Regions from separate parts of the Neobacillus sp. NPDC093182 genome, predicted to be linked through region 1. Evidence: riboswitches for the same ligand, from Rfam matches in the RefSeq annotation. Region 1 holds a riboswitch; each other region holds the start of a gene.
The links. A riboswitch is a leader RNA that binds a small molecule or an ion and turns the genes downstream of it on or off. The one in region 1 is predicted to bind S-adenosylmethionine.

Region 1 (5,605 bases):
CATGTATGAATATCAATAAATTGCATGCGGTCAACTGGATCATAGCCTTTTGATTCAGCGTAGAGTGGTTTTGTGATATCGGTGTAATTTAAACCTTCACGGTAAACAGATAGCAAATCTCTTTTTTCTTCCTCCGTGAACATTTTAGCATTACCAATATAACGTTCTTCCATAGGAGTTACTCCACGTTCAATAAAGCTCTTCCCTTTCATTCCTTCAGGCATCATGTTCGCAATCCCTTTAAGCAATACTTTTCCTACTCTTGGGATTTTATTAAACACTTCTAAATCCTGTGGTTCACGATAAATATTGTAACCGCCAAACAATTCATCCGCGCCTTCACCAGAAAGAACAACCGTAACATGCTTTCTTGCTTCACGGGCCACAAAGTACAACGGGATGGCAGCTGGGTCTGCAAGTGGATCATCCATATGCCAAATGATTTTTGGCAGTTCATTCATGTATTCCTGTGGTGTAATCACATAACTAATATTTTCTACCCCAAGTTTATCGGCAGTTTCTTTTGCAACATCTATTTCACTAAAACCATTTTGCTCGAAACCGACTGAAAACGTCTTTATGGCTGGATGAAATTGTTTTGCAATCGAAGCAATAATGGAAGAGTCGATTCCGCCTGAAAGGAATGAACCAACAGGAACATCACTTCTCATATGCATTTTAACTGAATCGATTAACACGTCTTGAATTTCTTTAATAAATGCTGATTCTGCTTTCTGTACCGGGTTAAAACTTGCCTTCCAATATCTTTTAATTTCCATTGGAGAGCCAATCTTCTTGGTAAAATAATGTCCCGGTTCTAACTTATGAATGCCTTTTGACATCGTGTTTGGCTCAGGTACAAACTGATACGTTAAATAGTGCTGTAGGGAATCATAATCTAAAACATCGTTCTCTAGAGCTAGAAGGATACTCTTCTTCTCGGATGCAAAGAATGTTCTTTCTCCATCCTCAAAATAGAAGTACGGTTTAATCCCGAAAGGATCTCTTGCACCAAATACAATTTGTTCTTGTTTATCCCATATCGTAAAGGCGAACATCCCGCGCAGTTTTTCAACAGCCTTCTCTTTCAATTGGCTATATAGAGCAATAATAACTTCTGTATCAGAGTTTGTTGCAAACTGTAAGCCTTCTTTGAGCAATTCTTCACGAAGTTCTAGGTAGTTATATACCTCACCATTAAAGATAATCCAATAGCGCTCATTTTCATACGTTAATGGCTGATGCCCGCATTCAATATCAATAATGCTTAAGCGGCGAAAACCGAATTGAATATGGTCATCATAATAAAAGCCATCATCATCTGGTCCACGATGGGTTATAATATCGTTCATATTTTTGAATTGTTGTTTTTGATCATCACGATAGTTTTGTGCCTTGTCGTGTACACAACCAATAAAACCACACATTATGTACGTCACCTACTCCAATCTAAATATCCAAACTTAAAAAACATACTCTCCTATCCTACCACTATTCATATAAAAATGTCAGTGTGAAAGGTAGGAAAATTCAGGTACAAATAGTTTTCACCTAAACACATTGCCCTAAACTTAGACGACGAAATCAAAAAGAGAGTTACATTAAAAATGCAACTCCCCTGTACATTGGGTTTAATTAAATATTTGCTTGTTGACGTAATGTGTCTGCTTTATCTGTACGCTCCCAAGGAAGGTCAACATCTGTACGGCCGAAATGACCATATGCTGCAGTTTGTTTATAGATTGGGCGACGAAGATTTAACATGTTAATGATTCCAGCTGGGCGAAGGTCAAAGTTTTTACTAACTAGATTGACTAAAACTTCTTCGCTTACTTTTCCAGTCCCAAATGTGTCAATGGAAATGGAAACAGGTCTTGCAACACCAATTGCATAGGCAAGCTGCACTTCAACCTTATCTGCAAGTCCTGCTGCTACAATATTCTTCGCAACATAACGAGCTGCATAGGCTGCAGAACGGTCAACTTTTGTAGGATCTTTACCAGAGAATGCGCCGCCGCCGTGACGAGCATATCCGCCATACGTATCAACAATAATTTTACGTCCAGTTAGACCAGCATCCCCTTGAGGTCCACCGATAACAAAACGACCTGTAGGATTAATGAAATACTTTGTATTTTCATCAATTAGTTCTTTCGGAACAACTGGATTAATAACATACTCTTTTACATTACGTTGGATTTGCTCTAACGTAATTTCGGGATGGTGCTGTGTTGAAATAACAATCGTATCAATACGGACAGGTTTGTCGTTCTCATCGTATTCTACCGTTACTTGTGTCTTTCCATCCGGACGCAGGTAAGGAAGAATTTCCTCTTTACGAACCTCAGTTAAACGACGTGCAAGCTTGTGAGCTAATGAAATTGGTAGAGGCATTAGTTCTTTCGTTTCGTTACATGCAAACCCAAACATTAAACCTTGGTCTCCTGCCCCAATAGCTTCAATTTCTTCATCAGACATTTGCCCTTCACGTGCTTCAAGTGCCTGATCGACCCCCATCGCAATGTCTGGAGACTGCTCACCTATAGAGGTAATAACACCACATGTTTCGGAATCAAAGCCATACTTAGCACGATTGTACCCAATTCCTTTAATTGTTTCACGAACGATCTTTGGAATATCAACGTAAGTAGATGTAGTGATTTCACCTGCCACTAAGACTAATCCAGTTGTAACGGACGTTTCAGCAGCAACCCGAGCATTTGCATCCTTTGCTAAAATCGCATCTAGAATCGAATCAGAAATTTGGTCACAGATTTTATCTGGATGACCTTCCGTAACTGACTCAGAAGTGAACAAACGACGTTTTGTTGACATCTGATTTCCTCCTATATTATGAGATAAATCAAGGTTCATATGAAGGTTACAGGTATACTTCTAGAACCACTGAAATTGATACGGTACTCATTCCCTTAGTATGAAATAAACAAAGGATTTTTATTAGCAGCTCTTTTGATAAAAGGTCTTATACAAAACAAAAAACCTTACCACATGAGGAAAGGTTGTTCCGGTCCTTTCACTCTTATCGTTCAAGGTCAAAACCTTGCGTCAGATTAGCACCTTCGCACTTGAGAAAATGATAACTACGTAATCATCTTCTCATAAAGCAGGTTGCTGGGTTTCATAGGGCCTGTCCCTCCACCAGCTCAGGATAAGAGAGTATCCGTTCAAATTAGTATCATACTTGAACCTCTCGAACATTGTCAATGAATTTGCTAGCAAATTAAGGATAATTATATGAAATTTTTCCATTTTAAATTTATACTTAATAATACAACCCAAATTCACCAATTAGTATAGACTATTCGATTAAATGTGTTATACTTTTTATGAATATATCGAATATTAAAAACTTGAAAAGGAAGGTTCGTTCTGATGAATTCAGTACATGTCCCAAATGAATTAAACCAATTGCTGGAAGACAGTCATGTGCATATTCAAATGTCTGTTCCTCAATTAGTGGAAAAAATACTATCTAGAAATGAAGGAAAACTAACCTCAACTGGTGCGATCAGTGTATCAACAGGTAAATATACTGGAAGATCTCCTCAAGACAAATTTATTGTAATGGAAGAATCCATTAAGGATAAAATTGATTGGGGTAATTTAAATCAGCCCATTTCAGAAGAAGTTTTTAATAACCTCTATCAAAAAGTTTTAGAATACTTAAAAGAAAAAAATGAAATCTTTGTTTTTAAAGGATTTGCAGGGGCTGATAAAAAGACCCAATTGCCGATTCAAATTGTGAATGAATTTGCTTGGCATAATCTATTCGCCCATCAACTATTTATTCGTCCTAGTGAAGAAGAATTGCTGACACATAAACCTGGTTTCACGGTCATTTCTGCTCCAAACTTTAAAGCAAATCCTGTAGTAGATGGAACAAAGTCTGAAACCTTTATTATTATCTCATTCGAAAAACGAACGATATTAATCGGCGGAACAGAATATGCTGGCGAAATGAAAAAGTCGATTTTTTCAATCATGAACTACCTATTACCTGAAAATAATATTTTCTCTATGCACTGCTCTGCTAATATAGGTGTGGAAGGTGATGTTGCTCTGTTCTTCGGTCTTTCTGGGACAGGTAAAACCACTTTATCAGCAGACCCCAAACGCCGTTTAATTGGTGATGATGAACATGGCTGGTCTTCTAATGGCGTTTTTAATATTGAAGGCGGATGCTATGCAAAAACAATTAATCTTTCCAGGGAAAAAGAACCGCAAATTTTTGATGCCATCCATTTTGGTTCTGTATTAGAAAATGTTGTTCTCAATCCCGATACAAGAATTGCAGATTATGACGATGCAACTCTAACTGAAAATACAAGGGCTGCTTATCCGATGCACGCCATTGAAAATATAGTTGAACCGAGCATTGCGGGTCACCCGAATACCATTGTCTTTTTAACCGCCGATGCATTTGGGGTATTGCCTCCAATCTCGAAGTTAACAAAAGAGCAGGCAATGTATCATTTCTTGAGTGGTTATACATCCAAGTTAGCCGGAACCGAGCGTGGTGTTACATCTCCAGAAGCGACCTTCTCCACCTGCTTTGGCGCACCATTCCTGCCTTTACCTGCAACACGTTATGCAGAAATGCTTGGTGAAAAGATTCTTGAGCATAATGCAAATGTCTTTCTTGTTAATACTGGCTGGACTGGCGGAGAATACGGAGTGGGGAGCCGCATGAAGTTATCCTATACACGAGCAATGATTCAGGCTGCACTTGAAGGGGAACTAAACAATGTCGAAACAGTAAAAGACGATATTTTTGGACTAAATATTCCACTCCATATTGCAGGTGTACCTGATGAGGTTCTTCAACCAAGCAAAACTTGGGATGACCCACAAGCCTATGAGAAGAAAGCAAAAGATTTAGCGGCTAAATTCCGTGAAAACTTTAAAAAATTCACCAGAGTTGATTCAGAAATTGAAGAAAAAGGCGGACCAATTGCCTAAATAGAGAAAGCCCTTATCGTATTTCGATAAGGGCCTTTACTAATTTGTAGAATTTAGTGAAATTAATTGGTAAGTTAACCAAGTGCGGTTTTCTTGCCATTCTACTTTTTTAATGACAGCTGTCCCGTTCGTGTCGCTTTCAATGGTTTTTCTCACGTCAATGGGAATATCAATCGGATAAAGTCGATAGCCTTCTTTTTCTAAAACAAAACGATTTTCTTCGATTCTTGTTTCTCTGCCTTTTGTTACGATCATCGTATTTAACTCAAGAGGCATACCCATATGTACCCAACTCCTCTGTGATTGGACTTACTTTTATTTTATCATCTTTTGATTTGACATTTCATCCACTTCGTTAAATCTTTCACGATTTTTCTGTTTACTACGGGAGGAAAGTAATGGGTAAACTCATCAAAGTACCAGCACTCCACCGGCTTATTTAACATCTTGAGTCTTCTTTCTAGTCTGTAGGCATGCTCTACCGATACATTCTGATCATTTACTCCATGAATGATTAAAACAGGTGCTAAAAGCTTTTCGAGCTCATAAAGGGGAGTTCGCTCTTTATATCGTTCAGGATATTTTCCAGGTGTACCGCCAATCACCCTTTTCATCATTTTCCGCA
Region 2 (5,605 bases), on a different contig from region 1:
AATCACACACTTTGCTCAATCTGAGCTAGGCGATATTGTTTTCGTTGAACTACCTGAAGTTGGTGACGAAGTGACTGCTGATGAGCCATTTGGCAGTGTTGAATCCGTTAAAACAGTTTCAGAATTATATGCACCAGTAAGCGGAAAGGTTGTTGCAGTTAACGAAGATTTAAGTGACAGCCCTGAATTCGTAAACGAATCTCCTTATGAAAAAGCATGGATGATCGTGATTGAGCCTTCTGATAGCAGTGAAATGGACAACCTAATGACTGCAGAACAATACGAAGAAATGATTAAGGAAGACTAATTTTTGGTAAACACCTTGTTATGCAAGGTGTTTTTTATATGGGAAAAATTCGCACCTTGAATATTCTAATTCCAGGGGATACTAGAATAAACTTTACTTAAAGGAGCTCTTGGTATGACATTGAAGCAGCAAAAGGTTGATGTGACAGATCGAGTAATTGGAAAAATGAAAAATGGTGAAATGGAATTATTCCTAGATAATACCCCCATTGGTAAAATACAGTTACCAGGGGACATGACTTTTCAGTTAGATCAACGATTTGAGGTAGAACAACGAAAGATTTTTCAAAATGTAACAGTTACGGAACAGCCAGACGCAAAATATACGGATTGTGATGATGGTGGATGGTGTTAGGGAATATTGTGTAAGCAAACACCTATTATCAAAAAGACAATCGTGGTATAGTGAACATATTCACACGTTATTAAATTTATTGAATATGTTAACATCAAACAAATAAATTCTCTTTCGTATAGGTGATGAATGATGAATGACACGTATGGTGATAAAGTTCTGATTGTCGAAGGAAAATCAGATAAGAAAAAGGTTAAAAGTATCCTGAAGGAACCAATGGAGATTGTCTGCACAAATGGTACAATCAGTATGTCTAAATTGGATGAATTAATTGATACCCTCGAAGATAAAGAGGTCTATATCCTTGTTGATGCAGATGATGCAGGTGAGAAACTTCGCAAACAACTGAAAAGGGAATTCCCACAAGCGGAACATATTTATATAGATAAGATGTACCGTGAAGTTGCCACTGCACCAGTGTACCATCTTGCAACAGTCCTTTTAGGTGCAAATATCGATGTTCATACTCAATTTTTAGAAATGGGTTAACAAATGAACGATTGGAACCTAGATGAGGTATCATCATTCTTTAATAGTCATTCATCCGGACTCATTTACTTCTATACGCCTTTATGCGGTACTTGCCAGGTAGCATCCAGAATGCTCCAAGTCATAGAAAATATGGTTGATGTGAAAATAGGGAAAATGAATCTGAATTTTTATCCTGAGCTGGCAGAAAAATTTCAAATTGAAAGTGTTCCCTGCCTGCTTTTTATAAAGGATGGAGAACTGGTTGAGATGATTTATGCATTCAACTCTGTTCCTTTCTTATATGAAAAAATTAAACAATTATTACGATAAAACAGATGCCGATTGATGCGTCTGTTTTTTTTTTATTTCTCATCAAAAGCAGAAATTTGTCGGTAAAATTATAAAGGAATTCTACTTAACTGACTTGAATATATAACAGAATGGAGTGGAATCGGAGTGATGGAAAATGGAAGAAATGATACAGATTTTCCTTGCTGCTATCAAGAACAACGGTCACGTTCTCAAGTTGATTGAAAAATTGGAAGGTCTAACAATAAAGCTGGTTTGCGAAGGTCAAGAGGACTTCCTCATGTTTCATCGTGGCGAGGTTATTTTCCTTGTTGATTCTACCGACAGGGCTGTCACGTGCGATATAAGTGGTCAACGGGATTCCATTTATAGTCTGCTTGAAGGAAAAGAAAAATTAAGAAATCTTATTAACAACGGACAGCTAAAAGTTAAAGCTCCATTTCGTACCATTTTACTTATCGAATCAATCTTTTATTTAACCAAGTCAGAGGAACGGTATAGAAAATTTATTTCATAATAATTGAGGAGTGTTTAGTATGGGGGAAAATCATAAAAAATATCGTTTTGAAACGTTGAGTGTTCATGGAGGGTTAGCACCAGATCCAGTAACAGGAGCAAGAGCAGTACCAATCTACCAAAATAATGCCTATCAATTTAAGAATACCGAACATGCGGCAAATCTTTTCGCCTTGAAAGAGACCGGATACATATATACTCGAATCCACAACCCGACAACAACCGTTTTTGAAGAAAGAGTTGCCTTGTTAGAAGGCGGCGTTGGAGCCCTTGCAGTAGCAAGTGGAATGGCTGCGATTACCCTGGCAATATTAAATATTGCAGAAGCTGGTGATGAGATTGTTTCAGCTTCAACATTATATGGGGGTACCTACAATTTATTTGCCGTTACACTCCCGAAATATGGGATTAAAGTTAAGTTTGTAGATCCCGAAGATCCAGAAAATTTCCGTGCGGCTATCAATGAAAAAACAAAAGCGGTGTTTGCCGAAACGATTGGGAATCCGTCTTTAAGAATCCTTGATATTGACAAAGTTGCGGATATCGCCCACGCGGCAGGAGTTCCATTAATTATTGATAATACATTTGCTACACCGTACCTTTGCAGACCAATAGAATATGGTGCTGATATTGTTATTCATTCAGCAACGAAATGGCTTTTAGGGAATGGTACAACAACGGGAGGAATTATTGTAGACGGTGGTAGGTTCGACTGGAATTCACCTAAATTCCCAGGTTTTACAACTCCAGATCCAAGCTATCATGACCTTGTTTATGCTGAAGCATTAGGTGCTGCTGCCTATATTATTAAAGCGCGCGTACAACTTTTACGTGATTTAGGACCTTCTTTAAGTCCACAAAACGCTTTTCAGTTTACACTTGGACTAGAAACACTTCATGTTCGAATGAAGGAGCATGTAGCCAATACGAAGGAAGTAGTTGAGTACTTAGTCAAGCATCCTGCTGTTGAGTGGGTATCCTATCCTGGTCACGCTTCTCATCCTGATTATGAATTGGCAAGCAAGTATTTGCCTAAAGGTGCCGGGTCGATGATCGTTTTTGGAATCAAAGGCGGCAGAGAAGCCGGAGCAAAATTAATTGACTCCATTAAACTTTTCGCCCATGTAGCGAATGTTGGCGATGCGAAAAGCTTAATTATTCACCCTGCCAGCACTACTCATCAGCAGCTTGATACAGAAGGACTGAAGGCAGCTGGAGTTTCTGAGGATTTAATTCGACTCTCCATTGGTATTGAAAATGTAGAGGATTTAATTGAAGACCTAGAAGCAGCGATTGAGACCGCCACAGGTGTCGCTTCTTTAAAAGCAAAAGCCTAAAAAAGTTTATTCAAAATTTGAAGAAAATTTCGTTGACATCACTTTTTATCCATGTTACGATAATTTTCGTACTAAAATAATTTCTTTAATCAATGAACGTACTAATTGAATATAGATTGCTTTTAACTCTTATCAAGAGTGGTGGAGGGATGTGCCCGATGAAGCCCGGCAACCGTCAATATTATTATTGAAATGGTGCCAATTCACACAAAGCGGATGCTTTGGAAGATGGGAGAAAGGTCCTTATTTATGATGCCTTTCTGCCTATGCAGAAAGGCTTTTTAATTTTTCTACTATAGAATGTTTTTCTGGAATCAATCAAACCCTATATTTAAGCAGTCCGCTCTAATTGAAATTGTTGCAACTACACATTTTATTGGATAAAGAAGGTGATGGAATGATTTCTATAAAAGATGTCCGAAAGGTTTTCCCTTCTAAACAGGGGCAGCTGAAGGCAGTTGATGATGTTAATTTAGAAATACAAGAAGGGGAAATTTTCGGGGTAATCGGTTATAGTGGTGCGGGGAAAAGTACCTTAATTCGAATGCTTAATGGACTAGAGCTCCCGACAGAAGGATCTGTTACCGTTGCTGGCCGTGTTATTTCAAAAATTAAGGGCAGTGAGCTTCGGAAAGCACGCCAGGAAATAAGTATGATATTTCAGCATTTCAATTTGCTTTGGTCAAGAACGGTTAGCGAGAATATCTCGTTTCCTTTGGAGATAGCTGGCGTGGGTGGTTCTGAAAGACAAAGAAGAGTAAATGAATTGATTAAATTAGTGGGTCTTGAAGGAAGAGAAAATGCTTACCCGTCCCAGCTTAGCGGCGGTCAAAAACAACGTGTTGGAATTGCGCGGGCACTGGCCAACAATCCCAAAGTACTGCTTTGCGATGAAGCAACTTCAGCCCTAGACCCACAAACTACCGATTCTATTTTGGATTTGTTAGTTGATATCAATAAAAGGCTGGGATTAACAATTGTCCTGATCACTCATGAAATGCATGTCATCCGTAAAATCTGTCATCGGGTAGCGGTTATGGAAAGTGGCAGAATTGTGGAGCTTGGACAGGTGTTAGATGTGTTTAAAAACCCGCAGCAGAAGATTACGAAGCGTTTTGTTCAACAGGTTACCGAGCCAGAAGAAACAAAAGAAACGGCTGAGCATTTGTTAGAGCACTGTAAGACTGGACGGGTGGTACAATTAACGTTTATTGGTGAAGCAGCAGAGCAGCCAATTATTACGAATTTAATTCGAAATAATAATGTCACTGTTAATATCCTGCAGGGAAAGATCTCGCAGACTCAAAGCGGATCCTATGGATCGCTGTTTATTCATCTAGACGGTAATGACACGGAAGTCGATAAAGCAGTAGACTACATTCGTTCTCAACAGGTGGGAGTGGAGGTGGTTACGAATGAATGAGGAACGTTACTTTCAGGATATTGATTGGGAAGAAATGTGGGAGGCTACACTTCAAACCTTATATATGACAGGGATTTCTGTAGTCGCAACATTTATTTTAGGTATTTTACTTGGTATGCTGCTTTTCTTAACCTCAAAAGGGAACATTTGGGAGAACCGGCCAGTAAACATCGTAATCAGTGCAATTGTTAATATATTTCGCTCCATTCCCTTTATTATCTTAATTGTATTATTAATACCATTTACTATGTTCCTTGTTAAAAGCATGATCGGTGAAAATGCGGCTCTTCCAGCATTAATCATAGGTGCTGCGCCATTTTATGCAAGAATGGTTGAAATTGGTCTTAGGGAAATAGATAAAGGTGTAATTGAAGCAGCTAAGTCCATGGGGGCTACAACGAGCACGATTATCTGGAAGGTGTTACTTCCTGAATCAATGCCAGCCTTAGTATCAGGCATTACAGTTACCGCGATTGCGCTTGTAGGTTATACGGCCATGGCAGGAGTCATCGGTGCGGGAGGATTAGGAAACCTTGCATATCTAGAAGGGTTCCAGCGAAATCAGAATGATGTAACATTAATCGCGACTATCATTATTTTGATCATTGTGTTTGTAATTCAGTTTATCGGTGATATTATCACTTCAAAATTAGATAAAAGATAAAGGAGAGGGCAACATGAAAAAATTATTCAGTTTCGTTTTAGCATTATCATTCGTATTATTATTAGCAGCATGCGGTACTTCCGAAGAGAAGTCAACAGGTGGAGATGAAAAAGCAGAAACAACGGAATTAGTGGTAGGGGCATCTAATGTTCCTCACGCAGAAATCTTAGAAGAAGCTAGTGCGCTTTTAGAAGAAAAAGGTATCGAATTAAAGATTGAAACTT
Region 3 (5,605 bases), on a different contig from region 1:
TATGGGCTTCATAAAGACGAATAATCAAATCATCATGATTTTCAGCCTTTTTTAAAGCAGAAAGAATAATATTGGGCTGGTCAATCTCAATAAATGAATCTTCTTGAGCTAAAGAACCTTTATGATAGGTTTCCACAATGATCTGCGGCTTTTGATTCAGTTCTAATGCATGCTTAACCGTTTCGGCTTCTTGCCAGCTATTTTCATGTGGCAGCAATTGATAGGTAAAAGTTTGAATCCCTTGATCAATAATCGGATAATCCTCGTCCGGATCTGGTACGAATGGAGCATGATGGGCATAAATCGGGCTTCTTAGAACCGTTAAATTGATACTATTTCCACTTACATCGACACCATATTTGCCGTCATTAAGAAGACTTAAACCATATATATCTTTCCTTTGTTTGCTAATCGTGCCTGTTACATCAATCCAATTTTGCATTGGCTTTTCATCTCCGTTTGCCTCGCGCGAAGCATGCCCAAATGGAATCTCAGAAGTTGCATGCCGTTGATTAAAGCTTACTGGAAACTTGAGTTTTAACGTTTGGTAACTTTCTTGCCAATTTACTTTCACTTTCACTTCAATCTTATTTAACTGTTTGTACATGATAAAATCCTGGACAATCGTGGATGATTGAAACTTAGACGTAACCCGAATAACCCCTTTTACTGGACCTTCTTCCAGCTTTTTAATCCGGATTGGCTTGAAGACTCCGGCGATTTCATCAAAGCGAAGTTTCCCATGTCCCCATGAATCGGAAGAATCATTCATGACATAAGGGATAGCCGCATTACTCTTGAACACTTCGATTTCCTTCTCTTTGTCGAATAAACTGCTGATTCCACCAGTTTCTTTATCAATTACTAGCTTGAAGCGGTCGTTTTCCATTTCGTGATCGGTTACTTTTACAGATTCAAACTCTTTTGTCGGCTTAACCGCACGAAGTTTATACGTGCTATATCCTAATGGTGGAAGTTCAGCCACAAAGGCAACTCTTTTTCGATTCGGTACTTTCGCAACAGAATCAATGATTTGGTAAGGCACTTCATTTCCATTAATATCTTCAATAATAAATTCTTGTGGCAATAAATAATTCACAAAAAGCCCATACTCAATTTCAACATTTACCTTTACCGGCCATGAATGAGGATTAAAGATGACCATTGGCTTCATGTCTTTTTCTTCTTCGATATCAATATTCCAACTTAACGATTGGAGGGCGTAATTCATATTTCGTGTTGCAATACTGATCGACTCGCCAAATAAATCTCTAGCATCATCATATGCTTCTGAAATGCTTGTCCCCGCTAAAATATCGTGGAACTGGTTAAATAAGATTCCCTTCCAAGCCTGATTCATGTCTTCTGGATACGGTTGATCTGTCGTCCAGTTGGCAACCGAGGAGAACTTCTCAGCCATTAAAGTGAGATTTTCAGAATATCGATTTAGCTTTTTTACTTCGGAATGAACAGAATAACAACCAATCGCATGATGGTGCAGATCGTCATGGACAACCGGAAGAGTATCCTTAAAACTCTCTACATGGTCAAAAAATTCATTCGGTGAACTAAACATAAGATTGGTATCTTCCATCGATTGGTTTAATTTTTCAATAATCTCGATATTTTCCTTTGTCGGCCCGCCGCCATGATTACCAACACCATAGAAGCACATTAGATGATTGAAAGAATGCTTAAGTTCATTTTTACAATGCATGATGTGATTTTCTAGATGGTCAAAGGTGCAATATTCAAAGGGAATGCGAAACGCTTTTACCCGAGAACCATCTTTGGATTCCCATAAAAACAACCTGCCCGGCAGCCCTTTTTCCTCTGGACCAGGTCTCATAAATACATAAGAATCCATGCCGGATTTCTTTAAAATTTGTGGCAGCATTCCATTATGACCAAAGCTGTCAACATTGTAACCAACAGTGGCGGTGACCCCAAACTTTTCTTTAAAATAGTTCTGGCCGATCAGCCCTTGTCGGACAAATGATTCACCACTTGGAATATTACAATCCGGCTGAATCCACCAGCCGCCACAAATAATCCATCTGCCTTCTTGAATTCTTTGATTGATTTCTTGAAACATTTTTGAATCGTTTTTTTCTATCCATTCATAATACGCAGCAGAACTTGAAGTAAAAATAAAATTCTCATATTCTGTTAGACGATCGAGTGCTGAACGAAATGTCGCCTTCACTTCTTGAAAACCTTCCTGCCAGCGCCAAAGCCATACGGGGTCGAGATGTGCATTTCCGATCATAAACATGTTTTTCACAGGTATTTTCCTCCAATTCTAATTTCCATCTTCTCAATGGTAAAATATAAATAATCACTCCTCTTAATTAGAATGCAAAAAAGATCGTTGCCAAACGAGTTTGAAACCGCCTTCACAAACAAAAAAAAAATAGACTTACCTTATTTTTTTGATTCATTATAACATTCTACTTTAACTTTGTGTATCCATTAAACTAAGTTTATGATAAAAGATATATCTTCCTTGGTGCGGCTGCATTCGTCGTTAAGTACTTAAAAGACGGAGAGATTATTTTTAAAAGGTTAGGTAAGGCAAGAATATCAATTAATATTTTATTATTACTGCTCTAAAAACTCAGCATCACACTGATGTTACAAATGTCTTGCTAGCAACCATCGATTCGTAAAAATAATTTAAAAGTTTTCTTGTATAAATAGATTTCCTTTAAATATTAATTGACACTTCTGCTTTAGTGTAGTAAATTTTATAAAAAGTCTAAATATTATACTTTCTTATCAAGAGAGGCTGAGGGAATGGCCCTATGAAGTCTCAGCAACCTTCAATGACATTTTTTATCATTGAAAAGGTGCTAAGTCCATCAAGTTATTAGGTAACTTGTGAGATAAGAAGAATGACCTATGCGAATGTGCATCCAAAAGTCTTCTTCTTATAGAAGACTTTTTTTGTTTATATAAAGGAGGATACGGATCATGGTTTATAAGATTGATACAAAGTTAGCTCAAATTGGTAATAGAAGTGATACGGTGACAGGCACCGTCAATCCTCCTGTTTATTTTTCAACAGCTTACCGTCACGAGGGAATCGGGCAATCAACGGGATTTGATTACTCACGGACAGGTAATCCTACCCGTCAGCTCCTTGAAAAGGCGATTGCCGATCTTGAAGGCGCAGATCAGGGGTTCGCTTGCAGTTCGGGGATGGCAGCGATTTTTACAATCCTTTCTCTTTTCGAGTCTGGGGACGAATGGATTGTTAGTGAGGACTTGTACGGAGGAACGTATCGTTTACTAGAAAAGGGATTTAAAAAATGGGGCTTGAAGACTCAATATGTTAATACGTGTAGTCCTGAAGAGATTGAAAGAAGGATTACCCCTCAAACCAAGGCGATTTTTCTTGAGACTCCGACCAATCCGCTTATGCAGCAGTCAGATATAGCAGCTGTGTCAAAAATTGCGAAAAGGCACGGAATTATTCTGATTGTTGATAATACGTTCTATACACCGCTTCTTCAACAGCCAATCCTGCTGGGTGCGGATATTGTCATTCATAGTGCGACGAAATACTTAGGCGGCCATAATGATGTCCTAGCTGGTCTGGTCGTTGCCAAAGGTAAAGAAATTTGTGAGGCATTGGCTTTTCATCATAATGGAGCCGGTGGAGTCCTAAGTCCTTTTGATTCCTGGTTAGTAATGCGTGGAATGAAAACTTTATCACTAAGAATGCAAAGACATGAAAGCAATGCGAAGGCCATTGTTGAATACCTTTCTAACCATGACGGTATAACAGATGTCCTGTATCCAGGAAATGGAGGAATGGTTTCCTTCCGCTTACAAGATGAAGCTTGGGTGAATCCATTCCTTCAAAGTCTTTCTCTCATTTCATTTGCTGAAAGCCTTGGCGGAACAGAAAGCTTTATTACTTATCCAGCGACACAAACCCACGCTGACATTCCAGAAGAAATTCGAATTCAGTCAGGTGTATGTAACAGACTATTAAGATTCTCTGTAGGACTTGAAGACCCAACAGACATTATTGAAGACCTTGAACAGGCATTAGCGAAATTAAAAGAAGGAGTGATTGGATAATGAGTTCAGAAAATTATAGTTTTGAAACCAAGCTCCTTCATAATCAGCATAAAGTAGATCCAAACACTGGAGCAGTTAGTGTACCGATCCAACATGCATCAACCTTCCATCAATTTGATATAGAAAGTTACGGAAAATACGATTACGCTAGAAGTGGAAACCCCACAAGAGAAGCGCTCGAAGATGTAATTGCGGAATTAGAAGGCGGGACAAGGGGTTTTGCTTTTTCGTCGGGAATGGCTGCTATTTCAACAGCTTTCCTACTTCTTTCATCTGGTGACCATATCGTTATTACCGAAGATGTATATGGCGGTACCTATCGCATGGTCACTCAGGTACTGACTCGGTTCGGGATTGAACATACATTTGTAGATATGACAGACCTAAATCAAGTAAAAGAGGCAATTAAGCCTAACACGAAAGCATTCTATGTAGAAACACCTTCAAATCCACTATTAAAGGTTACAGATATTGAAGCTATTTGCGTTTTGGCTAAAGAGATCAACGCCATTACGTATGTAGATAACACTTTTTTAACTCCTGAGTACCAGAGACCTTTAGAGCTCGGAGCAGATGTTGTTCTCCATAGTGCTACTAAGTTTTTATCAGGACATAGCGATGTCGTTGCCGGTCTAGCTGTTGTAAAGGATGAAGAATTAGGTAAGAGATTGTATTCTTTACAAAATTCCTTTGGTGCTGTACTTGGGCCGCAGGATGCATGGCTAGTGCTTAGGGGGATAAAAACCCTGCATGTCAGACTCGAGCAGTCACAAAAATCAGCTATTAAAATAGCAGAATTTTTAGAGGCTCATCCGTTAATTGAAAAGGTTTATTATCCAGGGCTGAAAAATCATCCACAGCACGAGCTTCAAAAAAGTCAGGCGGCTGGACCAGGTGCAGTTTTGTCGTTTGAATTCAAGGATGAACAAGCTCTTCAAGTCTTTCTGTCCAATGTTAAAATACCTGTTTTTGCCGTTAGTCTTGGTGCAGTTGAATCGATACTCTCCTACCCTGCGAAAATGTCTCATGCAGCTATGCCGCAAGAGGAAAGAGAAATACGAGGAATTAAAAACAGCCTCATCCGTTTATCCGTTGGCTTAGAGAACCCAGACGATCTGATTAAAGACTTCTCTCAGGCGCTACAACAGGTGAAAGAAAAACTATTGGTCTCGCAGTAAGGAGAATGATCATGACCTTTTTAGATAAATTAAAAAGACAAATTTTAATAGGTGATGGTGCCATGGGCACCCTTCTTTATTCATTCGGCAAAGATAGCTGCTTGGAAGAGTTGAACCTTTCTCATCCGGAAAAAATTCAAGAGATTCATAAAGCATATATTACAGCAGGTGCGGATGTCATTCAAACCAACACCTATGCTGCGAATTATCTAAAATTGCAGCGATACGGTCTCGAGGACTCCGTTAAAGCGATCAATAGTGCCGCCGTCCAGAATGCAAAATTAGCAGCACAAGAAAATGCTTATGTGCTGGGAACAATCGGCGGTAACCGCGGGATT

Region 2: another riboswitch for S-adenosylmethionine. It lies ahead of ACIQAA_RS11525 (methionine ABC transporter ATP-binding protein); the one in region 1 lies ahead of metK (methionine adenosyltransferase).
Region 3: another riboswitch for S-adenosylmethionine. It lies ahead of ACIQAA_RS11915 (methionine biosynthesis PLP-dependent protein); the one in region 1 lies ahead of metK (methionine adenosyltransferase).

Annotation. Positions count from the first base shown of each region.
Region 1 is NZ_JBIVOI010000001.1:841,014-846,618, forward strand. It holds gene asnB (asparagine synthase (glutamine-hydrolyzing)) at 1-1,427, opposite strand, end outside; gene metK (methionine adenosyltransferase) at 1,636-2,835, opposite strand; SAM riboswitch class I at 3,038-3,176, opposite strand; gene pckA (phosphoenolpyruvate carboxykinase (ATP)) at 3,394-4,980, shown strand; gene ACIQAA_RS04400 (DUF2584 domain-containing protein) at 5,020-5,262, opposite strand; gene ACIQAA_RS04405 (alpha/beta hydrolase family protein) at 5,304-5,605, opposite strand, start outside.
Region 2 is NZ_JBIVOI010000005.1:161,372-166,976, forward strand. It holds gene gcvH (glycine cleavage system protein GcvH) at 1-307, shown strand, start outside; gene ACIQAA_RS11500 (YusG family protein) at 422-661, shown strand; gene ACIQAA_RS11505 (toprim domain-containing protein) at 794-1,150, shown strand; gene ACIQAA_RS11510 (thioredoxin family protein) at 1,154-1,462, shown strand; gene ACIQAA_RS11515 (SCP2 sterol-binding domain-containing protein) at 1,599-1,958, shown strand; gene ACIQAA_RS11520 (O-acetylhomoserine aminocarboxypropyltransferase/cysteine synthase family protein) at 1,978-3,294, shown strand; SAM riboswitch class I at 3,421-3,529, shown strand; gene ACIQAA_RS11525 (methionine ABC transporter ATP-binding protein) at 3,692-4,717, shown strand; gene ACIQAA_RS11530 (methionine ABC transporter permease) at 4,710-5,381, shown strand; gene ACIQAA_RS11535 (MetQ/NlpA family ABC transporter substrate-binding protein) at 5,395-5,605, shown strand, end outside.
Region 3 is NZ_JBIVOI010000005.1:232,410-238,014, reverse strand. It holds gene ACIQAA_RS11920 (alpha-mannosidase) at 1-2,275, opposite strand, end outside; SAM riboswitch class I at 2,773-2,892, shown strand; gene ACIQAA_RS11915 (methionine biosynthesis PLP-dependent protein) at 2,974-4,089, shown strand; gene metC (cystathionine beta-lyase) at 4,089-5,267, shown strand; gene ACIQAA_RS11905 (bifunctional homocysteine S-methyltransferase/methylenetetrahydrofolate reductase) at 5,279-5,605, shown strand, end outside.